Regions from separate parts of the Nocardia gipuzkoensis genome, predicted to be linked through region 2. Evidence: riboswitches for the same ligand, from Rfam matches in the RefSeq annotation. Region 2 holds a riboswitch; each other region holds the start of a gene.

Region 1 (5,552 bases), 680 kb from region 2:
CGCCGTCATAGCCCGGGGGATGGCCAAGGAGCCGGACGCGCGCTACAGCAGCGCGGGGAATTTCGCCGCGGCGGCCTCGGCTGCCCTGGCCCGATCCGCACCTGCGCTACCGCCCCCGCCTGTCACGCATACCACGGCACCGGCCGGCCACCCGGCTACTCGGAAGCTGACGGCCGCCACCCCGACGCCCCCGACGGCCGAGGTTCGTTCAGCCGCTCAGGCCGGGCAACGCGATCATCGATTGCGCGGATGGATACCCTTCGCCGCCGGAGCGGCGCTCGTCGCCGCGGTGGGGTTGTGGCTGCTCGGAAGCGGCATCGACTTCGGGTCCGCACCTGTTGCGGGTCCGACGGCCAGCGAAGCCGCCACGCCGACCGATGCCTCGCTGCCGTCGACCGGCGGGCAGGCCGCGAATCCGGGTCCTGCCGTGCGCGACGGAAACTTCGCTTTCACCGTGACCGGCGTGGCCTCCGACGCGACAACCGCGGCCGATTCCCACACAATCGTGACACTTACGGTCACCAACGTGTCCGACCGCGAACAAACCCTTGTCGTAGCCGATCAACGGCTGGTGACCACCGGCGGCCGCTCCGTCCCGCCCGACGCGGTGGTCACCGCCGAACTCAATTCGCCCGGCGACTCCGCGCGCCTCGCTCCCGGCCGCGTCAGTACGATCCGACTGGCCTTCGACCTGCCCGGCAAGAACAAGAACGGCAAGAAGAACGACAAGAAGGACGATGTCGCGAGCCACTTGATTCTGCGCGGCGCACCGTCGTCGCCCGGCGTCACCGTGCCGATCGGCTGACCGATCGCGCGACGGTTCCGTGGTCAGGAAAGGGCGTGGTCGAGGTCGTCCAGGAGGTCTTCGACGTCTTCGAGGCCCACCGAGATGCGCACGACGCCGTCGGTCAGGCCGATGGTTGCCCGGCCTTCGGGGCCCATGGCGCGGTGGGTGGTGGTGGCCGGGTGCGTGATCAGGCTCTTGGCGTCACCGAGGTTGTTGGAGATGTCGACGATGCGCAACCCGTTCAGGACTTCGAAAGCGCGCTTCTTCGCCTCGTTCTGGGGTGCGTTCAGCTCGAAGGTGACCACGGTGCCGCCTCCGCTCATCTGACCGGTGGCCAGCGCGTGCTGCGGATGTGATTCCAGGAACGGGTATCGCACCCAGCTGACGGCCGGGTTGCTCTCCAGGAAGCGGGCGATGCGCAGGGCGGACTCCGTGGAATGGCGCACCCGCAGCGGCATCGTCTCCAGACCCTTGAGCAGTGTCCACGCGTTGAACGGGCTCAGCGCCGGACCGGTATGGCGCATCAGCGTTTTCACCGGCCCGCCGATGTAGTCCTGCGCGCCCAGAATCGCGCCGCCCAGCACGCGGCCTTGCCCATCGATGTGCTTGGTGCCCGAGTAGACCACCACGTCGGCGCCGAGTTCGAAGCCACGTTGCAGCAGCGGAGTGGCGAACACGTTGTCCAGCACGACTTTCGCACCCGCCGCGTGCGCCAGCTCGGTTACCCGGCGCACGTCGACCAGCGTCTGCATCGGATTGGCGGGCGTCTCGAAGAACACCGCCTGGGTGGGCACCGACAGCGCCTGTTCCCACTGGTCGAGATCCTCGCCATCGACGAAGACGGTCTCCACGCCCCAGCGCGGCAGGATCTCGTTGCACACCACGAAGCACGAGCCGAACAGGCTGCGCGCGGCGACGAGCCGGTCGCCCGCGCTCAGCAGCGCGCCCAGCGCGGTGAACACCGCGGACATGCCACTCGCGGTCGCGAAGCACGCTTCGGCGCCGTCGAGCAGGCGCATCCGCTCCTCGAACATGGCCACGGTGGGGTTGCCGTAGCGGGAGTAGACGAAGTGCTCCACCTCGCCGGTGAACGCGGCCTCGGCGGCCTCGGCACTCTCGTAGACGAAGCCGGAGGTCAGAAAGAGCGCCTCGGCGGTCTCCTCGAAACCGGAGCGCCGCAGGCCGCCACGCACGCCGAGCGTCGCGGGGCCGACGCCGTCAGGCAGTGGCTTGTCGAACGCGCCGCCGGTGATCACGACTGCCGCCAGGGCAGTCCGAGGGCACGCCAGCCCGCGCCGCCGCGATGCCCGAATTCGTCGAGCGGGCCTTCGAAGCCCTCGAGCACGTTGTAGGAGGTGCGGTAACCCGCCGACGTGGCGGTGATCGCCGCGCCCACCGAACGCTGGCCGGAGCGACAGAGGAAGACGACGGGAGCATCGGGGTCGTGACCGTCGAGCGCCTGCTTCAACTGCTCGACGAACGCCTCGTTGCGCGCACCCGTCGAGTCGACCCACTCGATCAGCACGGTCGGCCGTTCGATGGAGCTCGTGTCGGGGACGCCGACGAACCTCCATTCCGCTTCCGTCCGCACGTCCACCAGGACGGCTTCGGGATTGTCCCGCAACAGTTCCCATGCCTGCTGCGGAGTGATGTCACCGGCATAACTCATGTGCACCTCCTGCGAATCCGCACTTGCCGCGCCCGGGACCGGGGCGCCGCCAGGTCGTCACCCGGAGCACCCCACCGCGGAGGAGGGTTGCCGACCAGTAATGCCGGGGCTTGACACTGGTTCTCATGACCTTCGACTGAGATTGCACCGACCCGGGTCACCCTGTCAAACCCTGGCGCGCACCGCGCGAACGCTCAGGTGCAGACCAGCCACTTGCCGCCGGACCTGGTGAGATTCCAGGTCGACGTCGCCTCCCGCCCGTCCACCTTCGTCGTCACGGTCGCCTTGCCCCGGTCGCCGTCCACCATGGGGCTGTCGATTTTCGTGATCTCGACCGGCTTTCCGGCGCCGTCTCGGCCCGCCAGCGGCGAGCGGCTCGCGTCGAAACCCTGGCAGGCGGTGCCCGGCGGCGGCACGGCGTCGCTGCGATTGGAGCCGTCGACGAAATTGCGGACGGCCGCCACGAGGCGGTCGGCTTCTGTGACATTTTTCTCAGCGGGCGACAGCACACCGCCGAGCACGATCGCGATCAGCACGATCGCCGCGACCACCGCGGCCGCGATGAACGGGGCCGCGGAGCGCTTGTCGGTCTGATCGACCCGGATGATCTCATCCTCGCCCGGGGTCGGCTGCTGTTCGCTCATGACTCGATGATCCCTGGTCGGCGCGGGTATCGAGCGCTCGGCCCCCGGCTCAGGACCGCGGCGATCACGACCGGGGCCGGGCGGCCGCGATAGGCGGCGCGGAACCGGGTAAGCGACGGATGTGGCTTGCGATGACATCCGCCGAGTTCACGCACCGCCGCGGGGTGGGATCGACCATCCCGATAGAATCGCGGAACGGCGTCCTGCTGTCATAGCGAATCGGCAGCTCCACGCCGCGGAACGGAGCACCGTGCAGCCACGAGCCGGCAACGCCGGCGTCCGCACCGGACGGGTGCGACGAGCCGGTGCGTCAACTTAGCCTAAGCTAAGCCCAGACGTCATTCATTGTTTCGACCATAAGGTGCGCGTAAAAGATGACCGAACAGAGTGCAGTAGAGGACGGCGGTGTCCGTGAGCCCTCCACGGTGACGCAGGCTTCCTCCTCCGGGCCTGACGCGCACACCGCGAAGACCCGCCCGCTCCGCATCGCGATCGTGGGCGCCGGACCGGCCGGGATCTACGCCGCCGACGCGTTGATGAAGTCCGATGCCGAGGTGAGCATCGACCTGTTCGAGCGCATGCCCGCGCCGTTCGGGTTGATCCGCTACGGCGTCGCGCCCGACCATCCGCGGATCAAGGGCATCATCACCGCCCTGCACAAGGTGCTGGACAAGCCGCAGGTGCGCCTGCTGGGCAATATCGACTACGGCACCGACATCACCCTCGACGACCTGCGCGCCTTCTACGACGCGGTGATCTTCTCCACCGGCGCCAACGCCGACCGCGCCCTGCCGATCCCCGGGATCGATCTGGACGGCTCCTTCGGCGCCGCCGACTTCGTCTCCTGGTACGACGGCCACCCCGACGTGCCCCGCACCTGGCCGTTGGACGCGGAGAAGGTCGCGGTCCTCGGCGTCGGCAACGTCGCGCTGGACGTCGCGCGCGTGCTGGCCAAGACCGGCGACGAGCTGCTGCCCACGGAGATCCCGCCGAACGTCTACAAGGGCCTGAAGGCCAACAAGGCCGTGGAAGTCCACGTCTTCGGCCGTCGCGGCCCGGCACAGGCCAAGTTCACCCCGCTGGAACTGCGCGAACTCGACCACTCGCCCACCATCGAAGTCATCGTCGACCCCGAGGACATCGACTACGACGAAGGCTCCGAAGCCGCGCGCCGCCACTCCAAGCAGGTGGACATGGTCGCCAACACCCTCGAGCAGTGGGCCATCCGCGACGCAGGCGACCGCCCGCACAAGCTGTTCCTGCACTTCTTCGAATCGCCCGCCGAGGTGCTCGGCGAGAACGGCAAGGTGGTCGGCCTGCGCACCGAGCGCACCCAGCTCGACGGCACCGGCAACGTCAAGGGCACCGGCGTGTTCAAGGACTGGGACGTGCAGGCGGTCTACCGTGCTGTCGGCTACCTGTCGCAGAACCTGACCCACCTGCCGTTCGACGACCAGGCGGGCACCGTGCCGAACGAAGCGGGTCGCGTGATCACCGACGAGAACGCCGACGGCGCCGCGCGGTACATGCCCGCCACCTACGTCACCGGCTGGATCAAGCGCGGCCCCGTGGGCCTGATCGGTCACACCAAGGGCGACGCCAACGAGACCATCGCCTGCCTGCTGGACGACGCTCCCAGCTTCGCACCGGCCGAGCGGCCCGAACCCGAGGCCGTCACCGAGTTCCTGGAGAGCAAGGGCATTCCGTTCACCACCTGGGCCGGCTGGTACCGCCTGGACGCGCACGAGCGCTCCCTCGGCGAGCCCGAGGGCCGCGAGCGGGTCAAGGTGGTGGAGCGCGAGGACATGCTGCGCGCCAGCGAACCGCACAAGGTCTGATCACCCGGCTGCGAACGACTCCGCTGCCACCGCGACACCCCCGCTGTGGCAGCGGAAAATCCGACACTGAGGCATTCTGTACAAGTGTTCGATGCCCACCTGCACATCTTCGACCCGCGGTTTCCGTTGGCCGAGAACGAGGGCTACCTGCCCGACCCGTTCACCATCGCCGATTACCGCAAGCGCATGTCGCGATTCGACATCGGCGGCGGCGCGGTGGTCAGCGGGTCGTTCCAGGGCACCGACCAGACGTACTTGAAGGCCGCCCTCGCCGAACTCGGTCCGGGCTGGGTCGGTGTCACCCGGCTCGACCTCGACGCCAGCGACGAGGAGATCCTCGAACTGGACCGCATCGGCGTGCGCGCGCTGCGCTTCAACCTCAAACGCGCGGCCACCGACATCACCGGGATGACGTTGCAGGCGCTGCGCGCGTACGAATTGGCGGGCTGGCACGTCGAGGTCTACATCGACGGCACGATGCTGGCCTCGCTGCAACCCGTCATCTCCAAGCTGCCCGCGCTGTCGGTCGACCATTTGGGCATGTCCGCGGAGGGCGTGCCTTTCCTGCTCGATCTCGTCGATCGCGGCGCCAAGGTCAAAGCGACGGGTTTCGG
Region 2 (5,552 bases):
TGCGACTCCAATCGCGCGCTGTGCGTGAGACTCACGGTCCCGTGACAAGGACCGAGTGTTTGCCCACCCGGCGACAACGACAAGTACGCACTTTCGGGAGCAGTTCCGAACGTTCAGGTAAGTGGCCAGATGGCGGCGAGTAACACCGTGGCTTTTATGGCCGGAGTCACAATCGGCCGCCGTTATGTTCCGCCGATGCCGATAGACCGACGGCATAGTCCGGCACTTCGGTGGGGAAGTGCCGCCCGAGTTGGTGAAGGTCGTCGACGTGATCACGGTGGAGCCGCAGAAGACCTATGCCCGCTGGGCACCGGGGTGCAGCGGCGGCCGGATGCTCTCACCGGCTGAGCACGACGCATGGATGAGGTCACTTGGCAGGTGAGCGGCCGCAACCCGGGCCCCTCAGCCGCCGTCCGGCCGTTCGGCTCGAAGAACCTCCGGCGGACCGGGCGTGGGGGAGTCTGCAAGAATCTGGGTGTGACCGATGCCGACACGCCTATCGCGGAGCACCGGGGTGGTGCCCGGAGTCTGGGGGCGCAGTTTCTGCGCTGCCATCTGCCGATGGCGGTTGTGACGCTGGTCATGGTGGTGGCGGTGGTGTTCGTGGCGTCCGACCGGTGGCGGCGCGGCGCCTTCTTCTTCGGCGGTGCGACGCTGCTGGCGGCGGCGTTCCGATTGTGCCTGCCGACCGCGCAGGTCGGGCTGCTCGCGGTGCGCAGCAAACCCTTCGACGTCGGCGCGCTGACCCTGCTGGGCTCGAGCATCCTGTTCCTCGCGGCCACGATCAACACGCTCGGCGTCGGCTGACAGCTCGAGCGATCGGCGACCCGGCCGGGCCGGGTCGCCCTAGGTGATCAGCGGGCAGCGGCGTATCGCTCGGCGAAAATCGTTCGTTCACGCGGCCGTCGCCCGGGATGGGGCGGGACTGCGTCGCTGTAGCCGATGGTGATCAGCACCGCTATGGCGAGATCCTCGCGGTCGCCGATACCGATGGCTTCCTTCACCAGGTCCGGGTCCCAGCCGTTCATCGGTGCGGAGGCCAGGCCGAGCCCGGTGGCGGCGAGCATCGCGTAGGTGGCCGCGATCATCGCGTTCTTGACGGCGTTCTCCCGCAGCAGTCCGCGCTGCTCCAAGGCCAGGTACTCGGCGCGCGCGTCGAACAACGCGGTGAATTCGGCGTTCCACGCGCCGTTGCGGCCGGCCAGTTCGGCGATATCGGTGTTGTGCTTCCGCCAGGCGGCGGCATCGGCGACGAAGACCAGCACCACCGGCGCCTCCTTCGGCTGCGGCTGACCGAACGCCGCCTTCGACAGCGCGTCACGGCCGGACGCACTGGTGACGACCACGATCGACCGGTCCTGCATGTTCCACGCGCTCGGTGCCTGCATCGCCAACTCGAGCAATTCCTCGATCAGGTCGGGCGGCACCGGGTCGGGGCGATAGTGCCGTACCGTGCGACGTCCTCGAATCGCATCGGCCACCGAAAGTATCTGTGTTTCCATATTTCTTACTATTGGAGAGTCACACTCCAATGGGAAGAAGGCACTTTTCAGTGCGCTACACTCCGATAGGTGCGCACGTATCTCGAAGATTCGGGTCTGCCCGCCGACGTCTACTCCGCGAAGTGCCCCACGCGGGAGGTCCTGGACCACATCGCGGGCAAGTGGACGGTGCTGATCATCGACGCGCTCGCCGAGGGAACCATGCGGTACACCGATCTACGCCACCGCATCGACGGCATCTCCCAGAAGATGCTGACGCAGACGTTGCGTCAGCTGGAGACCGACGGATTCGTCACGCGGACAGTGCATCCCACCGTGCCGCCGCGGGTCGAGTACACGCTGACGGAGCTGGGTCACAGCCTGCGCACGCCGATAGCGGCGCTGCGGGAGTGGATCGAGACCAATATCAACCGAATCGAAGCGGCGCGGCGGGCCGCGGCGCTGTGAGGTGGCGACCAGCGAACCGGTCAGCGTTCGGGTCGCACACCGGTCCGGGCTAGTCGCATGGTCTCGGTCAGCAGTTTCGACACCGCCGCCGCCTCGGTGAGGAACCCGTCGTGCCCGTCGCGGGAGTGCACGATCTCCAGTCCGTCGCAGCCGGGGAGCAGATCGGCGAGCTCCTGCTGGGTACGCAGCGGGTACAGCCGGTCGGAGTCGACGCCACCGACCACGCAGGGCACCGGCGTCGCCGCGAGCGCCGCCTCGATGCCGCCGCGACCACGGCCGACGTCGTGGCGGTTCATCGCCTCGGTCAGCAACACGTAGGTGGCGGGATCGAAACGCTGGCACAACTTCTCGGCTTGGTGGTCGAGGTAGCTCTGCACCGCGTACCGGCCGCCGTTCCACGGGTCCTCGTCGCCCTGCGGTTTGTTCTCGAATCGGTGGTCCAGCTCGAATTCGGTGCGGTAGGTCAGGTGCGCGATCCGCCGAGCCAGGGCCATGCCCGTCGTCGGGGCGCGGCCGGTGCCGTGATAGTCACCGCCCTGCCAGTCCGGGTCGGCCTTGATCGCCGCGATCTGAGTGGTCTGGGTACCGATCTGGTCGGCGGTAGCGCGAGCGCCGACCGCCAGCACCAGCGCCGCGGCGACCCGCTCCGGTGCGCCGACCATCCACTCCAGCACCCGCATGCCGCCCATCGACCCGCCCACCACGGCGGCGAGCCGCTCGACGCCGAGCAGGTCCAGCAGAGCGGCCTCCGCGGTCACCTGGTCGCGGATGGAGATCTCGGGAAACCTCGCGCCCCATGGCTTTCCATCAGGGGCGAGAGTGGATGGCCCGGTGCTGCCCTTGCAGCCGCCGAGCACGTTCGTCGCGATCACACACCATTCGTCGGTGTCCAGCGGCGCGCCCGGCCCGACCATGCCGTCCCACCAGCCGGGCATCTCGTGTACGTCGTCGGGCTTGCCGACGACGTGCGAATCGCCGGTCAGCGCGTGTTCGACCAGCACGACGTTGTCCAGTCCGGGGGAGAGCTCACCCCAGCGTTGCACCGCCAGGCGCACGTCCGGGATGACCGCTCCGTTCTCCAGTCGCACATCGCCGATGGCGATGGTGCCGAGCTGCCCGTCCGAGGGCGGCAGGGCGACGGCGGAGGTCCGGGCGCTCCGTTCGGTATCCACGGTCACGTCGTCGCCGCCGCGAAACCGGCGCGCAGATCGGCCGGAATGTCCTCGAGGCCGACCGCGAGACGGACCGGTTCTGGGGCGAGCCGTTCCTCGGGTGTGAGCTGCGAATGCGTCGTCGACGCGGGGTGAATCACGAGGGAACGCACCTTCCCGATGTTAGCCACGCGGGTGTGCATGGCTGATCCGACCTGAGTGGGGTGCGTAGTCCGGTAGGTCGGCAGGGCGGCCGCATCGATCGGTCCGTCCGGAGTCCGGCCCGATTGCTCGGTCTCGAAGGACCACTGCGTCGGGTCGTGTTCGGCCCCGCGCACGGTGGATTCACTCATGGTTTGCTCCCAAAAGGTGTTCGCCGGTACAGCAGGGGTTAGCGGTGTGAACAACAACACATGCCGGCGACCTCCTGGTACGCGCTTGCTCCCGGCTTTCGGGAGCCAGGTCATCACCCGGAGCACCCCACCGCGGATGGAGGGTTGCCGACCAGCGAGCCGGGGCTTGGCGCTGATACTCATGACCTGCCCGGCATCATAACCGGCGGTCCGTCAGCGTCCGAAATCCTCCAGCGCACGCCCCTGATCGGAGGCAGTCGGCGCGACGCAGCAGCTGCGCACGAATTCGTCGTAGGTCTCGGTGAAGTTGGAGCGCCCGGCCCGGGCCGCGGTGGCCATGTCATCGTCCAGGAACAGGTCGTCCGAGCACTCCATGCCGACGTGGCCGATCAGCTGCCAGGTGCCGACGATGAGCCGCACCGCGCGGGCGTCCGGTTCGGTGCCGAGGCGCTCGGCGACCACCGCGGCGATGGCGGTGTTCTTGTCGTCGGCGTGTTCGAGACTGCGCGCGCTGACCGACGGACTGCTGCGCAGGATCCGCTGCATCTTCTGGAACTGCCGGAACGACAGCGGGTCGGCCTCACCCGCCTCGGCGGCTCGATCGACCACGGACAGGAAGGCCTGCCGCAGCGCGGCGAGTTCGTTGCCGGTGCGCGGCAGCTGACGCAGGGTCTCGGCCACGGTGCGGCCGAAGTCCTGGACCGGCCCCAGCACGATGTCCTCTTTGCTGTCGAAATAGCGGTTGATCGTGCGCGGCGAGACATCCGCGGCGTTGGCGATCTGCTCGATCGTGGTCGCCTCGAAGCCCTGGGCGTCGCACAGGTCGAGGGCCGCCGCGATGATGCGCAACCTGGTCTGTTGCTTCTTGCGTTCGCGCAGGCCCGGGGCGCTCGCGGCAGCTGCAGCGGCGCTCGTGCCCATCGACGTCGATGACTCGAGCATGTCCCGATGGTAACCCAACCCTCCGTTCTTCTGTCCGTAACAGTCAAATGTCGTATTGCGACATTTTTCGCTTGACGACAAATGGCGTCCAATGCCAGGATGGCTTCAGTTCATCGAGGGACGAGGAGATGACCGTGACGGACACGGCGACAGCGGTGCACGCGCCGCACAAACCGGGCGGCTCAGCGCGCTGGCTCGCGCTGGCAGTGATCGCATCGGCCCAGCTCATGGTGGTTCTGGACGCCACCATCGTGACCATCTCGCTGCCGTTCGCGCAGCGTGATCTCGACATCAGCGACGGCAACCGGCAGTGGATGCTCACCGCCTACACGCTGATCTTCGGCGGCCTGCTGCTGCTGGGCGGCCGGATGGCCGACTACCTGGGGCGCCGCCGGATCTTCATCATCGGCCTGATCGGCTTCGCGGGCGCTTCGGCCCTGGCCGGTCTCGCCCAGAACGGTGCGGAGTTGTTCGCCGGACGCGCGCTACAAGGCGCGTTCGCCGCACTCTTGGCCCCGGCCGCGCTCTCGCTGCTGTCGGTGACGTTCACCGAGCCAGGTGAGCGGGCCACCGCCTTCGGCGTGTTCGCGGGTATCTCCGCGGGCGGTGCGGCGCTCGGCCTGATCGCGGGCGGCGCGCTCACCGAGTACGCGTCGTGGCGCTGGTGCCTGCTGGTCAATACGCCGATCGCGCTGCTCGCGCTGCTCGGAGCGCTGGCCTGGGTGGCGAAGGACGTGCCGGCGCCGCGCGTCGGGGGATACGACATGCCCGGTGCCGTCACGGTGACGCTGGGCCTGATCGCCATCGTGTACGGCTTCAGCCGCGCCGCCGAGGACGGCTGGCTGGCCGGTGGCACCCTGGCGCTGCTGATCGCCGGACCGGTTCTGCTCGCCGCCTTCGTGGTGATCGAACGGCGGTCGTCGAACCCGCTGTTGCCGCTGCACATCCCGGGCGAGATCAACCGGGGCGGGGCGTTCCTCGCGGCACTGCTCATCCCGATCGCGATGTTCGCGATGTTCCTGTTCCTGAGTTACTACTTCCAGATCACGTTGGGCTACTCGGCGCTGAAAGCCGGCTTCGCCTTCCTGCCCTTCCCGGCGGGCATCGCGATCTCGGCGGGTGTCACCAGCGCCCTGCTGCCGAAGCTCGGCCCCCGT
Region 3 (5,552 bases), 940 kb from region 2:
GTGTCGACCACCGCCCCGTCGAAGGTCACGGTCCCACCGGTGATCTCGGCGTTCGCCCCGAACAGCCCGATCACGGACTGGGCGAGAGTGGACTTGCCGGAACCGGATTCGCCGACCAGCGCCACCACCTCACCGCGGGCTACGGTGAGCGAGACGCCGGCCAGCGCGGTGATCGGGCCTGTTTCGGACCGATAGCGAACCCGCAGGTCCTCGATGCGCAGCAGCGGTGACGCCGTGGCGCTCATGGCTGTTCACCCTTCGCGATCGCGCGGCCGAGGCGCTGGGCGGCGAGCACGACGGCGATGATGACGAAGCCGGGCAGTGTGGTCATCCACCATGCGGTCGCGAGGTAGTTGCGTCCCTCGGAGATCAGCGTGCCCCACTCGGGGGTGGGCGGCTTCGCACCGTAGCCGAGAAAGCTCAGCGCCGACACGGCCAGCACTGCCATGCCGAATTCGACCGCGGCCAGGGCGAGCACCGGCTGGTAGGAGTTGGGCAGCACGTGCCTGGCCAGCACCGTGTACCAGCGCACGCCCGCGGCGTGCGCCGCCTCCACGTACACCGCCTGGCGGACCCGCAGCACTTCCGAACGCATCACGCGCGCGAAGTTGGCCACCAGCGAAACGCCCACCGCGACGGCCACGTTGCCGGTGCCGAAGCCGAGCGCGGTCACCAGCGCGAGCGACAGCAGCAGCGCGGGGACCGACAGCAGTACGTCGACCAGCCGCATCACCACCGCGTCGACCACGCCGCCGATCGCGCCGGACAGCAGCCCGAGCAGCGACCCGGCGACCAGCGCGATGCCGACGGCGGCCAGCGTGGCGGTCAGCGAGAGACCGGCGCCGTGCACCATCCGGGTGTAGAGGTCGCGTCCGAGGTTGTCGGTGCCGAACCAGTGTTCGGCGCTGGGGGACTGGAACTTCTGCGCGGGCACGCCGGTCAGCGGGTCGCCGCCGGCGAACACCGACGGCGCCAGCGCCCATCCCACGGCGAGCAGCGCGACCGTAGTCGCGATCAGCAATCCAGCGTTGGCGCGCAACGTCTTCCAGCTCACGGCCGGTCGCCGCAGGCGGGGCAGTACCGCTCTGCGCTGTTCTTCGGTCACGCCGACCACGGGTGCGCACCTCCTCGGCAAGCGGCGCGTCGCGCACCGGTACGGACGGCGGGAGCAGCGTCAGGCACGGATGATCGCCTCCTCGGTGGCGTTCGCGGCGGTCTGCTCGGACTCGCCGCTCGCGCCGCGTGAACGGGCCGCGATACGCGGGTCGAGCAGCGGATACAGCAGGTCGACCGCGAGATTCACGCTGACGAACACCACCGAAGTGAGCAGCACGATGCCCTGCACCACCGGGATGTCCTGGGCCAGCACCGCGGTCTGGGTCAGTCGCCCCACGCCTTGGCGGGCGAAGACCGTCTCCACCACCACCGATCCGGCGAGCATGTTGCCCACCAGGACCCCGGCGATGGTGAACGCGGGCACACTGGCCGGGCGCAGCACGTGCGTGCGCCGCACCCACCAGCGCGATCCGCCCTTGGCCAGGGCCACGTCGACGAACGGCTGACGCCAGGTCGTCTCCAGACCGGCGGTGAGCACCTGCGCGATGACCGCGCCGATCGGCAGCGCCAGGGTGAGGGCGGGCAGCACCGTGCCCGCGAACCCGTGCCCGCCGAACGCGGGCGCCAACCGCAACTGGAACGAGAACACCTGCAGCAGGAGCAGTCCGGTCCAGAAGGTCGGCACCGAGACACCCAGCGAGGGCAGCGCGGCCAAGGCGTTGCGCAGCCACGGCCGACGGGTCTGGGTCGCCGCGAAGGCCAGCGTGACGCCACCGATGACCGCGAAGAGCAATGCGGTGCCGGTCAACTCGAGCGTGGCGGGCAGCGCGTCACCGATGGCGTCGGTGACCGGCTGCCCGGTCGCGATGGAATGCCCGAGATCACCGCGGACGGCATGGCCGAGGGCGGTCCGATACTGTTCCCACAGCGGCCGATCCAGACCGTAGCGGGCCTGCAACTCGGCGATGGCGGCCTGGTCCACCGGTGTGCCCGAGCCGCCGCCGTCGGCCGCGATCGAGACCGGGTCGGCGGGCAGCAGATACAGCACAACGAACGACAGCGTGAACGCCGCCCACAGCACCCAGATCGCTTGCAGCGCCCGCAGGGCCAGATAGCGTGCCATGACTATCGTCCGCTCAACCAGGTGTCGAAGAACTGCAATCGCGCGGAGGCTTCGAACTTCAGGTCCTGCGTGTTGCCGCCCGCTCCGATCGCCTGGGACAGCTCCACGGTCGGGATCAACAGCCCCGCGTCGAGCACCTGCTGCTGCGCGGTGCGGATGAGCCCGTTGCGCGTCGCGGTGTCAACGGTGCTCACCTGGCCGGTCAGCGCGTCGTCCAACGCGGGGATGGGGCCGCGCGCGTTGAGATTGCGCCCTTCGAGACCGAAGTTGGTGCGCAGGATGTCGCCGTCGGCGCGGGTGGTGTTGCCGTAGAAGGTGTCGAAGTCCTTGCTGCCCTGCCGCGCCGTGGTCTCCGCCACCGACGCCAGGTCCAGCTTCAGCTCGACGCCGACCTGCCGCAGCTGCTGCTGCACCAGCTCGAGGATCGCCTGGTTGCCCGCGAACACCTGGCTGAAGAGCACCGAGAACGACAAGCGCTCACCGTTCTTCGTCCGGACGCCGTCCGCGCCGGGCACCCACCCGGCCTGGTCGAGGATGGTGCGCGCTTTCGCCGGATCGTAGGCCAGGCGGGCCGAGAGGTCGGTGTAGCCGGGTGTGCTGCCTGCCAGGACGCTGGTGGCGGGCCGGAATTGCGGGCCGAGCACGGTGTCCACCAATTGCCTGCGATCGATCGCGGGCAGCAGTGCTCGGCGCACAGCGGGATCGCGCAACGGTCCGCGGGTGACGTTGGGCTGCAGGCCGAACGGCACGCCCGGGTTGGCCGTGCTGAGCACCCGTCCGCCCGCCGCCTCGATCTGCGGGGCGTCCTGCGGTAGCGCGTCACTGATCGCGTCCAGCTGCCCGGACGCGAGACTGCCGGTGCGCACGCCGGATTCGGGCACCACGGTGAACTCGATCTTGTCCAGGTAGGCCTCGCCGCGGTGCGCGAACACCGCAGAACCCCAGTGGTAACCGGTGCGCTTGGCCAGCATCACCGCCGCGTCCTGGCGGTAGGCCGCATAGGTGAACGGCCCGCTGCCGACGTTGTCGCCGAGGCAGCGCTGCTCGGCGGGCTTCGCCGTGGTCGCGTCGGCCAGGATGCCGAGCTGCGCGGTCGAGGACGCCTGCAGGAACTGCGCGTTGGGCTTGCTGAACTCCACCCGGACGGTGAGCCGGTCGACGGCCGTGGCGCCGACATAGTTGGTGAGGTAACTGCTGCCCAGCGGCGCCTTGCCCGAGCCGAGCCGCAGGATCGAATCGAAGGTGTTGCGCACCGAGTCCGCGGTGAGCGGCGTGCCGTCGCTGAAGGTGACGCCGTCGGTCAGGCGGAAGGTGAAGACCTTCGCGTCGGGGGTGGCCTCCCAGCTCTGCGCCAGCCACGGCTTCAGCTTGCCGGTGGCCGGATCCTGGTCGGTCAGCGAGTCCACGATCTGCCGTGCCACGTACACCGTCTGGTTGGTGCCGGCCTGGGCCGGGTCCGAGCAGGTCGGCGCCTGGGACAGGCCGTAGCGCAGGGTGCCGCCCGGCCGGGGCGGGCCCGCGTCGCCGCCGGGCGCGGCCGAATCGCTGCCGCAGGCGGCCACGGTGGTGGCCGCGGCGAGCGCGCCGGCCAGCGCGAGGATTCGGTGACGGGTTCGGGTCACGAGACAACTCCAGATACTTCGGTGCGGGCGAGCTGTTCGCCCTGGCGGGGATCGGCGCCGGCGACAACGGTCGCCGACGGTCGGCTGGGCATGATGCGGCGCTGCCGGGTCATCGGCTCACCGCTTCGTCGGCAGGCCGGGCGGGTTGATCCGCGATTCGGTGACCGCCTCGCTGTGCAGCCCCCAGCGGTCGATCACCTGCTGGTAGGCGCCGTGCTCGATGGCGTGGACCAGCGCGTGCACGAACTGGGCGAGCAGGATCAGCGCGACGGCACTGACCACCCAGCGCCAGGGGTGCCGGGTCTTGGCCACGGTGGGGGTCGGGGCGGCGTCGGCGGGAGCGGCAACGAGGACGAGTGTGCCGGTCGGATCCGGTTCGCCCGGCGCGGCCGCCGCGGGGGTGGCATCGGGTGCGGTGGACGCGCTCATGCCCGCGCCCGGCGTGCGCTCGGTTTCGGCGCGACCGCGTACGCGGTCGGCCGGTCCTCGATGATCACTTCGGTTCCTCCATCGGTCCCGGCGGAAGCACCCGCACCCGGTGACCGGGGGGTTGCTGCGACGTCGACGAGCCAGGTCTCTCGGTCGCTCTGGATGGTTGGCGCCGACCCCCCGTCAACCGGTGACCGGGTCGAGCCGAATCATGATGCCCAGCAAGTGAAGCCGGGAACAAGAGAAGTAATCACCGTGAGCGTAGATCTTGTCGCACCCGGATTCATCGGATCTTTGTAGTAACCAGGCATGCGCTGCTCTGCCGAAGGGTGGTGCGAGCCCACCGCGTCATCGCCGGCGAGGTCCAGTACCGAATGCCGACGGCCCGATGCAGCATACGGCTCTTGCCGAGGGTGGGGAATGCGGCGGGTTCGTTTTCGGGCAAACGGGACTCGCCACAAAATTGCTGTTCGTAATCCATACTGCTGGACGCGTTTGCCGGAGTACTGTGCCCCTCGATCGTCCCGCCGATGAGGAGGTTTCGTGATCACAATGCGCTCTCTGACCCAATTGTCCGCTGTCGTGTCCGGTTCCATCGCTCTCGTGCTCGCCGGGCCGGGCGCCGCGCTCGCGGCTCCGGATGCCCCGATTCCCGCGTTCTCCGACCACTCCGTACAGGTGGCCGCCCCCGGCGACCTGTTCGGCGCCTACCAAGCCGCGCTCGACGCGCTGCGCGCGCTCGGAATCGCGCCGTTCGCGTACCCGACCGCGTCGGCGTTCTGCCTCGACAACACCACGGGCGGTTTGGCGCCCGCCGTGGCGGGCGCCATTCCGGGACCATGGCCGAAGAACACCGTGCAGATTCCAGGCCAGGACCTCAGCGCCGTCAAGGCTGGGCAGGCCATGTTCACCTTCGTGCCCTACGGCCTCGGTCCGGACGGCCCGAACACCGCGGGCATGCAGGTCGCCTGGCTCAACCTGAACACCGGCCGCGGCGGCACGGCCGCCATGGGGCCGCTGTCGGAGGTCGCCCGCGCGATGATCCCTTCGTCCGTTCCCGCCGACCTGCGGCCTGCGGCCGAGCAGGCGATCCGGGACTTCCTCTTCGCGGCCCTGCCGATGGGCGGGGTGCGCGCGGTCCCGGTGGACACCGGGAAGGGCACGGTGCTCGCCGCGGTGTTCGGCACGGTGCAGAACGGCGCCAAGTCCTGCTTCTTCTTGCCGACGGTCGGAATCACGCCGGTGCCATGAGGTCTCGGCCGCCGCGGCGCTGACCGCTCAGCCGAGCGAGCGACCTTTCCAGCGCGCTGTGCCGCGGCGGC

Evidence for each region. Region 2 has a riboswitch for S-adenosylmethionine ahead of LTT66_RS06935 (PLP-dependent transferase). Riboswitches for the same ligand answer to the same signal wherever they lie in the genome.
Region 1: another riboswitch for S-adenosylmethionine. It lies ahead of LTT66_RS09975 (rhodanese-like domain-containing protein); the one in region 2 lies ahead of LTT66_RS06935 (PLP-dependent transferase).
Region 3: another riboswitch for S-adenosylmethionine. It lies ahead of LTT66_RS37320 (hypothetical protein); the one in region 2 lies ahead of LTT66_RS06935 (PLP-dependent transferase).

Annotation. Positions count from the first base shown of each region.
Region 1 covers NZ_CP089225.1:2,163,501-2,169,052, forward strand. The annotation lists gene LTT66_RS09965 (serine/threonine-protein kinase) at 1-805, shown strand, start outside; gene LTT66_RS09970 (O-succinylhomoserine sulfhydrylase) at 829-2,043, opposite strand; gene LTT66_RS09975 (rhodanese-like domain-containing protein) at 2,040-2,456, opposite strand; SAM riboswitch class IV at 2,471-2,587, opposite strand; gene LTT66_RS09980 (Rv0361 family membrane protein) at 2,651-3,100, opposite strand; gene LTT66_RS09985 (FAD-dependent oxidoreductase) at 3,586-4,938, shown strand; gene LTT66_RS09990 (amidohydrolase family protein) at 5,023-5,552, shown strand, end outside.
Region 2 covers NZ_CP089225.1:1,485,288-1,490,839, reverse strand. The annotation lists gene LTT66_RS06960 (NAD(P)-dependent oxidoreductase) at 1-1, opposite strand, end outside; gene LTT66_RS06955 (DUF3017 domain-containing protein) at 562-807, shown strand; gene LTT66_RS06950 (nitroreductase family protein) at 855-1,502, opposite strand; gene LTT66_RS06945 (winged helix-turn-helix transcriptional regulator) at 1,572-1,949, shown strand; gene metX (homoserine O-acetyltransferase MetX) at 1,970-3,127, opposite strand; partial or broken gene LTT66_RS06935 (PLP-dependent transferase) at 3,124-3,303, opposite strand; SAM riboswitch class IV at 3,530-3,640, opposite strand; gene LTT66_RS06930 (TetR/AcrR family transcriptional regulator) at 3,667-4,395, opposite strand; gene LTT66_RS06925 (MFS transporter) at 4,524-5,552, shown strand, end outside.
Region 3 covers NZ_CP089225.1:544,058-549,609, reverse strand. The annotation lists gene LTT66_RS02520 (dipeptide ABC transporter ATP-binding protein) at 1-245, opposite strand, end outside; gene LTT66_RS02515 (ABC transporter permease) at 242-1,039, opposite strand; gene LTT66_RS02510 (ABC transporter permease) at 1,175-2,179, opposite strand; gene LTT66_RS02505 (ABC transporter substrate-binding protein) at 2,182-3,801, opposite strand; gene LTT66_RS37320 (hypothetical protein) at 3,919-4,230, opposite strand; SAM riboswitch class I at 4,306-4,399, opposite strand; gene LTT66_RS02495 (hypothetical protein) at 4,783-5,481, shown strand; gene LTT66_RS02490 (glycosyltransferase) at 5,509-5,552, opposite strand, start outside.